Linked DNA regions of Candidatus Vesicomyosocius sp. SY067_SCS001. The protein of the gene in region 2 interacts with the protein of the main gene of each other region in a pairwise test. Links are inferred from orthologs where the notes say so. Each region holds a gene or a part of one and is shown on either strand. Other genes may lie near its edges.

Region 1 (4,762 bases), 260 kb from region 2 along the record:
TTAGGTTGAATATGAATGTTATTAATGGTAAAAAAATTGCACAAAATTTACAAGCAAGTATTAAATTAAAGGTTGATATGCTTGATAGAAAGCCAGGGTTGGCAGTTATTTTAGTTGGTGATGATGATGCTTCAGAGGTTTATATTCGTAATAAAGAGAATGCTTGTAAAGAAGTTGGTTTTTATTTAGAAATAATTAATAGATTTGATAATATTTCCCAAGAAGAATTATTATTTGAAATTGATCGTTTAAATCATGATGATAAAATTGATGGTATTTTAGTGCAATTGCCACTACCAAAGCATTTAGATGTTAATTTAGTAATTGAAGCTATTTCTCCTAAAAAGGATGTAGATGGGTTTCATAGTGAAAATATTGGTAAATTAATGCAGAATAAACCTTTCTTACATCCATGTACGCCAAAAGGAGTGATGTTGATGTTTGAATCTATTGGAGTAGATTTGGTGGGTAAAAATTGTGTAGTAGTGGGTGCATCTAATATTGTTGGTCGTCCGATGGCGTGTGAGTTATTAAATGCTAAAGCAACGGTTACTATCTGTAATAGCAAAACTAAAAATCTATCTTGCAAATTAATGCAAGCAGATATCGTTGTTGTTGCAGTTGGTATTCCTAAGATGATTCAGAGTGATTGGATTAAACCTGGTGCTATTGTGATTGATGTAGGTATTAATCGATTGGACAATGGTTGCTTGGTTGGAGATGTTGATTTTGAATCTGTTAGGAAAGTTGCTAGTTGGATTGCTCCAGTGCCAGGTGGTGTTGGACCAATGACTATTGCTACATTATTAAAAAATACATTAACCGCATATGAGGCAAGAATATGAGATTTTTATTAAAAGGATTTAGAAATGGTTTAGGTGCTATTATCGCTTTTATTAGTTGGATGGTTCCAGTTAGTAAGGTTAAACGTACTAGCGAACAACAACACAAAGTAGATGAAGAAACAATTAATATTGAGTTGTATCAGTTTTTTGGTTGTCCATTTTGTATCAAAACTCGCCGAATAATTAAGCGATTAAATTTACATATTATTACGCGTAATGCTCAAACTATTGGCAGTAAATTTAGAGATGAAATACAGCGAGAAACTGGTAAAGTTCAAGTACCCTGTTTAAAAATTACTAATGGCAATGAAGTTCAGTGGATGTTTGAATCTAATGAGATTAGTATCTACTTAAATAAGAATTTTGGATAATATTTTATTAAGGTAAAAAGTTTTTTAATTTTGTAATACTCTCATTTAGCTTAGCTTGAGAATTAGCGGTGATATTGGCATGACCTAGTTTTCGATTTTTGCGTTCAGGTTTATCATATAGATGTAAATGTGTATTTGGCATTTTTAGTACAGTATTAATATCTCCAAGTTTGCTAATAATATTAATCATTGCACAAAATGGATGTGTTGGTGTTGTGTCACCAAGTGGCATGCCAGTGATTGCACGGATGTGATTTTCAAATTGCGAAGTGTTAGTACCTTCAATACTCCAATGTCCAGAATTGTGTACTCTTGGTGCCATTTCATTAACTATTAACCCATTTTTAGTTTCAAATAACTCAATAGTAAGCACACCAATGTAATCCATTTCATCGAGTAAAGTTTGCATGTAATGCTGTGCTGTTTTTTGAATTTTTTCGTTAATATTCTGAGCAGGTGCAATGGTTAATCTTAAAATGCCTTCATGATGTTTATTTTCAACCATTGGGTAGTATTTATGGCTATTATCAATGCCACGTACAGCAATTAAAGAAAGCTCACGTTTAAAATTAATAACCCCTTCTAGAATTGATTCTACATCATTCATGCTTTCCCAGGCTTTAGTAATTTGTTTAGCTTTATGGAGGAGGAATTGACCCTTACCATCATAACCATCGGTTACAGTTTTTAAAATTGCTGGTAAACCAATAGTTTTAACCGCTGCTTTTAAATCTGATTCAGAATTTACTATTTGATAGGGTGCACAAGGAATATTTAGCTGATCGAATAAAGCTTTTTCTCGACCACGATGTTGTGTAATAAATAAGGATTTTTCATTAGGGTGAACAGGGACTTTTTTATTAATTTTTTTAACAATTTCAACTTTAGTATTTTCACTTTCATAAGTAATAACATCAGAAAACTCTATTAAAGAGTTAATATTATTTATATTATCTTCGTGTGCAAACATATGCCCTAATAAAGAGGATGGTTCATCATGAGTTTTACCGGAAAAACCAAATTGGTGATTTAATGGATAGCCAGAAATAGCTAGCATTCTACCCAATTGGCCTGCGCCTAATATACCAACTTTCATCTGTTATTCTTGTGGATTAGGATTGTCTAAAATATCCTGAGTTTGTTTAGCTCTAAAATTAGTTACTATACTTCTAATAGCTTGGTTTTCATTGCCAATAATTTGTGCAGCTAAAATACCTGCATTTTTAGCACCATTTTTACCAATAGCTAATGTACCAACAGGGATACCAGCAGGCATTTGAGAAATAGATAATAAAGAATCTTGACCATTAAGTGCACATGATTGAATAGGTACACCTAATACTGGAACAATAGTTTTGCTAGCTACCATGCCTGGTAAATGCGCAGCACCACCTGCACCTGCAATAATCACTTTAAGCCCACGTTCAAGTGCGTTTGATGCATAGTCGAACATTAAATCCGGTGTTCGATGTGCAGAAATCACTTTAACCTCGTATGGAATATTAAGTTCTTTGAGTATGGTTACTGTGTTTTTCATGGTTATCCAATCTGATTTTGATCCCATAATAACACCCACTAGTACACTCATCAATTTCTCCAAAGTTAAGTATTACTTGAATTATACTTAACTTTAAGTGTTGATGGTAGGACAAAATCATGATGTAGAAAAGGCAAATGTCCAGTGTTTAAGATACAAGTTTTTATGTGATTTTGATTGTACCAATGGCTAATTTTAATTGGCACCAAGGTATCATATTTTCCCAGTACTACTTCTATTGGTATAGATAGTTTTTTAAATTTATTATTTAGGTTTGTGTTAAGTAATATTTCCAATCCCTGATTAAGTGCTTGTGTTGTTGTTGAGTATTGTTCAATAACTTTATTTAATGCTTTAAGTTTTGATTTATTTTTGGTTTGCAAACTAATAAAGCGTTTTAAACCTTTAGATAAATTTAGTTGTAGAGCATTTGAAAATTGCTTAAAATTATTCTTATCTATGCCAAATTCCCAATTATTTGTTTGGATAAAATTTGGCGTTGATGCAATAAGAATAAGGCTTGATACAGTTATTTTACTAGCAATATTAATGGCAAGTAATCCACCTAAAGACCATCCTAATAGAATAGGATTTCTTGGTAAAATTTTGATAATTTCATCACTCCATTCATTAAGTCCACCATAAATATTAGTACTTTTACCATGTCCAGGTAAATCAATAAGTGTGATGCGGTATTGATTTTTATAATTATAAAATAAACTATTAAATATTTCTGAATTAAATCCCCAACCATGAAGTAATACTAAATCAACCCCAAAACCTTCTGTGTTACTGTATAACATATTTAAGTTGGATAAGAAGTTCTTTAATTTGGTTTTGTGTATGGTCGGCATTTAGTGTTATTCTTAAACGAGTTGTGTTTTTTGGTACAGTTGGTGGGCGAATGGCACTGATATGAAAGCCTGTACTGAATAACTTTTTTGAGATGTTAATTGATTTTTTATTATTACCTAAAATTAGTGGCTGTATAGCACTATTAGATGCTTTAATGGGTAGGTTTAGTGCTTTAGAAAGATTTTGGAAATAATGAATATTAGCTAATAATTTAGTATTTTGTTCACCTTCTTTAATTAGTTCTAAGCTTTTTAGTGTGGCACTACATAAAGCAGGTACAATTGCTGTTGTATAAATATAAGGGCGTGATTTTTGGATTAAAAAATCAATTAAATCCTCATTGCCAGCTACAAAAGCCCCCATAGTACCTACAGCTTTACCTAGTGTTGCCATGTAAATTGAATTTTTTGGAATAATTGGCTTAAATACACCAAATCCATGTGCATCATCTTGCATCAAGAATGTATCAGTTTTTTCTACAATTTTTTCAATACCTTTAATGTTAGCCTGATCACCGTCCATACTAAATACATTATCAGTTACAATTAATCCTTGTCCAGTTTGCTTATTTATTTTTTTCTTTAATGATTTAAGATTATTATGTAAATATCGTTGAAGTGGTAAACCGATTAAATGATTTGCATCAATGAGTGAAGCATGGTTAAATTTATCTTGCAATACCCAATCAAGTTTATCCTTAAGTGCAGAAAATACTCCAATATTCGCCATATAACCAGTTGAGAATAACAAGGCTTTTTCTTGTCCTGTATAATTAGCTAATGCTTCTTCTAACGCTTGATGTGCCGCTGTATGGCCGCTAATCAAGTGTGATGCGCTAGCGCCAACACCAAATTTATCAATTCCTTGTTTAAATGCCTCTTTAACTTGTGGATGGCTAGCAAGCGATAGATAGTCATTTGAGCAAAAATTTATCAATGATTTTCCATTAATATTAATTTGAGTATTTTTAGATATTTTTCTTGTACGATAAAGATAATTTTGCTTAAGATTTGATAGATCTTGTGAGAAGTCCATGAATTTATTTTATAGTTTATAGGTAGTATTGATGATACAATATAATCAAACTCTTACTATTATTTAGACAAGTCATAAGAATATTTAGTTCTTGTACTTCTGAAAACAAATATCTAGAG
Region 2 (6,173 bases):
AAAAAATTGTTGGTAAACATGAGTTAAAAGGTTATAGTGATAATGAACTGGCAAAAATTAAAATAGATAAGGGTTATGAGTTAAGCCTACAAACTCCTGTTTATATGGATGTTATGACTTATTTAGATAATAGAAGCTTAAGAAAAGAGGTCTATATAGCCTACATATCAAGGGCATCAAATTTGGGTATTACTGCAACTAATTATAATAACAAGCCAATTATGGATGAGATTTTATTATTACGTTCTGAAATGGCTAATATTTTAGGGTTTGAGCATTATGCACAATTATCGATTACATCTAAAATGGTTAACACTGTCGATGAAGTAGTTCAGTTTTTATCTGACTTGGTAGAATATTCTAAATCTCAAGCACAATTAGAATTGAAAGAATTAAAGGTTTTTTCAGGTATTGATTTAAAGCCTTGGGATTTAAAATTTTATAGTGAAAAACTTAAAGAACAAAAATTTGGATTCAACAAATCTGATTTAATACCATACTTTCCAGAGAATAGCGTATTAAAAGGATTATTTTTAACTATTGAAAATTTGTATCAAATTAAAATTAAGCAAATACAACAAAATAGCTACCATGCTGATGTTAAAGTTTTAGATGTTAACAATAAAAGTGGGATTATTGGTAGAATTTATCTTGATTTATATGCTAGAGAAAACAAGCGTTCTGGTGCGTGGATGGCAGATTATCAGCCTTTGATTAATAATCAAAAACCAGTTGCTTTTGTGGTTTGTAACTTTACCTCTCCTATTAAAGATAAGCCAGTTTTATTTGAATTTGATGAAATTATTACTCTATTCCATGAATTTGGACATGTGTTACATCATCTGTTAACAAAAGTTAAGTACCCTTGTGCTAGTGGGATATCTGGTGTACCGTGGGATGGAATTGAACTACCTAGTCAGTATATGGAGTTTTATGTATTTGAAAAACAAGTGATTTCTCTTATATCAAGTCATTATAAAACTAGAAAGTCTTTACCTGATGAATTGTATAACAAACTTATTGCTTCTAAAAACTTTAATTCAGCATTGAATATGTTACGACAGTGTGAGTTTGCATTGTGGGATCTTAAAACACACATATCTACTAGAGATAGTTACACTATATTAAAACAAGTTCAAAGAAAAACATCTCTAATGTCAATGATAAATGAAAATCGTTTTTTAAATACTTTTGAACATATTTTCAATGGTGGCTATGCAGCAGGATATTTTAGTTATAAATGGGCAGAAGTTTTGGCGGCTGATGCTTATTATTATGTGCAAAAGAAAGGTGGTATTGGCTCTGATGCTTCTAAAGATTTCTTGTATAATATTTTACAGATAGGAGGTAGCCTAGATTTTATGCAACAATATATAAAGTTCAGGGGTGAAAAACCCTTAATTAATGCCCTATTAAAAGCAAATGGTATTATTCATACAACTAAGGAGAAACATGATTAAATTTATTCTCAGTATTATTATTATTTTGGCATTGATTGGCGGGGCTGTAAAGTTTGTTGCAACTGAGGAAAGCTGGTCTTTAGTTATGAATAAAAGGGTTGCACTTAGTAGTGTACAGAATGGTGCAATTGCAATTTATGAGTTTGTTGAGGAGTTAATAGCTGATGCTAATAAAATTAAAGTTGTTGATTCAACCATAAAATAATCAATTATAAAAGGTATTAAATTCTGCTCAATACAATTGAACCATTAGTACCTCCAAATCCGAATGAATTAGAAATAGCATGGTTAATTGTCATTTCTCTTGCTTCGTTAGCGCAATAATCTAAATCACAATTTGGATCTTGATTAATAATGTTAATGGTTGGTGGTACCACTTGGTCTTGAATTGCGAGTGTGGTAAAGATAGCTTCAATACCCCCAGAAGCACCTAATAAGTGTCCAGTCATTGATTTGGTTGAGCTTATTACAATATTATAAGCGTGTTGCTCTCTAAAGGCTAATTTAACAGCATCTGTTTCTGCTTGATCACCCACTAATGTGGAAGTTCCATGTGCGTTAATATAATTAATTTCATCAATATTAATACCTGAGTTTTTCATAGCATTTTGCATACATCTAGCCGCACCTTCTCCACCTTTTGAAGGTAGTGTTATATGATAAGCATCTCCACTCATACCATAACCCGATACTTGTGCATAGATTTTTGCTCCACGAGCCTTCGCGTGTTCAAACTCTTCCAATACTATAACACCTGCACCATCACCAAGTACAAAACCATCTCTGTCTTTATCCCATGGTCGTGAAGCACTTATTGGATCATCATTGCGAGTAGATAATGCACGTGCTGCAGCAAACCCCCCCAACCCACAATTGGTAGTTGACATTTCAGCACCACCAGCAATCATCACATCAGCATCATTATATTCAATTAAACGAGAAGCATTACCAATATTATGAGTACCTGTAGTGCAAGCAGTAGTAATGGCAAAATTAGGTCCTTTTAAGCCATATTTAATAGATAGATTACCAGAAATCATATTAATAATCGAAGAAGGAACAAAAAAAGGTGAAATACGTCCTGCACCTTTTTCTCTAAATAAATCTGCGGTTTTTTCAATTGTGCCGAGCCCACCAATACCAGCTCCAATAGCAACACCAATACGACAAGCATTTTTCTCAGTAACTTCAATACCACTGTCTTCAATAGCTTGAATGCTAGCAGCCATGCCATAGTGAATAAAGGTGTCCATTTTTTTAGCATCTTTAGGTCTTAGATAGTCAGTGACTTTAAAATTTTTAACTGAGCCACCAAAAGTAACTGATTGACCTTTGGTACTAATGTTAGTAAGCGAAGCAATACCAGAGTAGCCTTTGAGGATATTATCCCAAGATTCACTAACACTTAAACCAACTGGACAAATTATACCCATACCTGTAATAACAACTCTTCTTTTACTCATATTATTTTTGTTGGAAAATATAGTAAGGCGCTTATTTCAAAGAAATAAGCGCCTTACTTGTTAAGTTTGATAAATAGAATTATAAATTACTAACGTAATCAATTGCTTGTTGAACATTAGTAATATTTTCTGCTTGATCATCAGGAATTTCACATTCGAATTCATCTTCAAGAGACATGACTAATTCAACAGTATCTAAAGAATCTGCGCCTAAATCATCAACAAAAGAGGCATTGTTATCAACATCCCCGCTTACATCCAATTGTTCAGCTACAACTTTTTTTACTCTTTGTTCAATACTCATTTGTCATTTCCTTAACTATTTACAAAAAATTATTATTTTATCGTCAAAAAAGAAGTATACAAGACTAAATTACAAAATTTTTCATTAGAATGTTCTATACAAATAATGCTAAATTTGATATCTAGTTTGATCTGGCACTCTTGCCTCTTTAAAGCCTAATCTTCTATATTCACAAGCATCACAAATACCACAGGCTTTTCCATTTTTATCTGCTTGATAACACGTTGTTGTAAGTGTATAATCAACACCTAAGGAAAGTCCTTTTTTTATAATTTGTGCTTTGTTTAAATGAATTAGTGGGGCATGAATGGTTAATTTTTGTCCTTCAATACCTTGTTTGGTAGCAAGATTAGCCATTATTTCGAATGCCTTAATATAAGATTCTCTACAATCAGGATAACCTGAGTAATCTAGTTCATTAACACCAATAAATATATGTTGACAATTTAATACTTCTGACCATGCTAGTGCATAAGATAAAAAAATAGTATTGCGGGCAGGTACATAAGTAATTGGGATTTTATTGTTTTGAGAGAATCTTGGTACATCAATATTATCATTAGTTAGAGCAGATTTACTAATACCAGATAATGATATTTTTACCACTTTGTGTTCAGAAGTTATAAATATTTTAGCGATTTTTTTAGCTGATTGTAACTCTGATTTTTGTTTTTGACCATAATCAAAACTTAGACTATAGCATTTAAATTTTTTTGATTTAGCAATGGCTAAAGTAGTAGTGGAATCTAATCCACCAGATAAAAGAATAATTGCTTTGATTTTATGTTTAGTATTAAGCATTAGCTAAATTCCCATTTTCTTCCAACCACTTTTTTCGATCAGCTGCGCGTTTTTTACTTAACAACATATCCATAGTTTTAAAAACTTGTAACGGGTTATTTGATGTAAGTTGGATTAAATGTCTAGTATGGGACAGCATAGTAGTTTCTCTTAGTTGAGAAGGATTCATTTCACCCAAACCCTTAAACCGTTGAATTTGAATTTTAACACGTTTATTTTCGTTTTCTACCTTCCTAATAATGGTGTCTCGTTCATTATTATTAAGGGCGTAGTAAACTTTTTTTCCTGCATTTATACGATATAAGGGGGGCATTGCAACAAAAATATGACCATCTTGAACAAGTTTTGGAAAATGTTTTACAAATAAAGTACAAATTAATGTAGCGATATGTGCACCATCTGAATCTGCATCGGCAAGAATACAAATTTTACCATATCTTAAATTAGATAAATTTTCACTATTAGGTTCAAGACCAATTGCAATGCTAATGTCATGGATCTCTTTACTAGCGAGTACTTGTTCAGAATCAATTTCCCAAGTATTTAAAATTTTACCGCGCAAGGGTAAAATAGCTTGGTATTCTTTATTTCTTGCTTGCTTAGCAGAACCACCTGCAGAATCACCTTCAACTAGAAATATCTCTGTTTGATTGAGGTCAGTGCTGATACAGTCTGATAATTTTCCAGGCAGGGTAGGACCACTAACTATTTTTTTACGAATAACTTTTTTGTTAGTTTTAAGTTTTATTTGCGCATTGATAATAGCTAGTTGAGCGATTTCTTTTGCAATACTAGTGTGTTGATTTAACCAAATACTAAAAGAGTCTTTAACTATATTTGCAACAAAACTAATACATTCTCTAGAAGCGAGTCTTTTTTTAGTTTGTCCAGAAAATTGTGGATCCATTATCTTAACGGATAACACATAAGAAATTTTTTGCCAAACATCATCAGGAGTGAGTTTAATATTTTTTGGTATTAAATTTCTAAATTCGCAAAATTCTTTTAAAGCTTCGGTAAGTCCTGATCTTAATCCAGTAACATGTGTACCTCCACTAATTGTTGGGATAAGATTAACGTAGCTTTCAGCTATAATATTAGTGTTATACTGTGTCCATGCAATTGAACAATTAAGTTGTTGTTCATTAGTTTTATAATTAACAACAAAAGGATTTGTTGGTAGATAATCTAAGCCATCTAAAGACCTGGATAGATAATCTTTTAAGCCTTTCTTATAAATCCATTTATTTGTTTTTTTGTTTATTTCATTATAAAAATTAATCTCTAAATCTGGGCATAAAACTGCTTTAGAACGTAGATTATTATGTAGTTTAGTTGCGGAGAATTTAATATTGTCAAAAAATCGCGCATCAGGTGTAAATTTAATGATAGTGCCTGTGTTATGCTTATTGACCTTACGAGTTACTTTAAGTTCTGTTTTTTTAGAACCATTTGAAAAAGTTATGTGATGTTCTTTAGCGTCTCTTTTAATCCAAACCTCTACTAAAGTAGATAGGGCGTTAACCACTGAAATACCAACGCCGTGTAATCCTCCTGAAAATTGGTATAAGTCATTTGAAAATTTCCCACCTGCATAAAGTTTTGTTAAGATTACCTCAACACCTGATTTACCTTCTTTAGGGTGAATATCTACAGGTATACCTCGACCATTATCCTCAACAGATAATGAATTATTTTTATATAAAACAACGTTAATTTTTGAAGCATACCCAGCAATTGCCTCATCAATACTATTATCAATAACCTCTTGAGCAAGGTGGTTTGGACATTCAGTTTCGGTGTACATGCCTGGATGTTTACGTACTGGTTCAAGACCTGTTAAAACTTCAATAGAGGAAGAGTCGTAACTATTCATATGTTTGAATATGAGAATTTGTCAAGTATCATACCAAAAAATCCTCTAAAAAATTATGATTTTTTATTTTTTAATAAAAATTATCTAATAATTATGATAGCTTTTGCTATTTCTTTAGAGTCTAACAAATGTTTAGGTAATTTTGAGCTAAATTTATTTTTCATTGGTACTAGTAGCAAATCATAATAAGCTTTTGCCGTAACTATAGAAACATCATTTGATGGAATTTTATAATTTAATATGCGAGTTTCATTTGGTTTTAAACGAGT

The links. The genes of interacting proteins can lie anywhere in the genome.
Region 1: the proteins of acpP (region 2) and HUW60_RS03850 interact in binary tests that used the Escherichia coli proteins (3 or more experiments, as listed by UniProt). The link is inferred for Candidatus Vesicomyosocius sp. SY067_SCS001 from one-to-one orthologs.

The regions. Positions count from the first base shown.
Region 1 is NZ_CP054877.1:804,944-809,705, reverse strand. Bases 1,688-4,679 are described here. They hold HUW60_RS03850 (alpha/beta fold hydrolase), read right to left. Parts: upstream 3,557-4,679; coding sequence 2,819-3,556; downstream 1,688-2,818. Other genes in these bases: HUW60_RS03845 (aminotransferase class I/II-fold pyridoxal phosphate-dependent enzyme), read right to left, coding at 3,543-4,643; purE (5-(carboxyamino)imidazole ribonucleotide mutase), read right to left, coding at 2,316-2,804; HUW60_RS03860 (5-(carboxyamino)imidazole ribonucleotide synthase), read right to left, coding at 1,688-2,312. In the rest of the region: kdsB (3-deoxy-manno-octulosonate cytidylyltransferase), read left to right, coding at 1-9; bifunctional methylenetetrahydrofolate dehydrogenase/methenyltetrahydrofolate cyclohydrolase FolD, read left to right, coding at 12-845; HUW60_RS03865 (glutaredoxin domain-containing protein), read left to right, coding at 842-1,216; more of HUW60_RS03860, read right to left, coding at 1,224-1,687. UniProt on the Escherichia coli protein: The physiological role of BioH is to remove the methyl group introduced by BioC when the pimeloyl moiety is complete. It allows to synthesize pimeloyl-ACP via the fatty acid synthetic pathway through the hydrolysis of the ester bonds of pimeloyl-ACP esters.
Region 2 is NZ_CP054877.1:547,072-553,244, reverse strand. What follows is about bases 1,616-4,330. They hold acpP (acyl carrier protein), read right to left. Parts: upstream 3,228-4,330; coding sequence 3,003-3,227; downstream 1,616-3,002. Other genes in these bases: parE (DNA topoisomerase IV subunit B), read right to left, coding at 4,021-4,330; queC (7-cyano-7-deazaguanine synthase QueC), read right to left, coding at 3,336-4,028; fabF (beta-ketoacyl-ACP synthase II), read right to left, coding at 1,682-2,923; HUW60_RS02620 (hypothetical protein), read left to right, coding at 1,616-1,665. In the rest of the region: HUW60_RS02625 (M3 family metallopeptidase), read left to right, coding at 1-1,460; more of HUW60_RS02620, read left to right, coding at 1,453-1,615; more of parE, read right to left, coding at 4,331-5,904; HUW60_RS02595 (cytochrome c family protein), read right to left, coding at 5,985-6,173. UniProt on the Escherichia coli protein: Carrier of the growing fatty acid chain in fatty acid biosynthesis.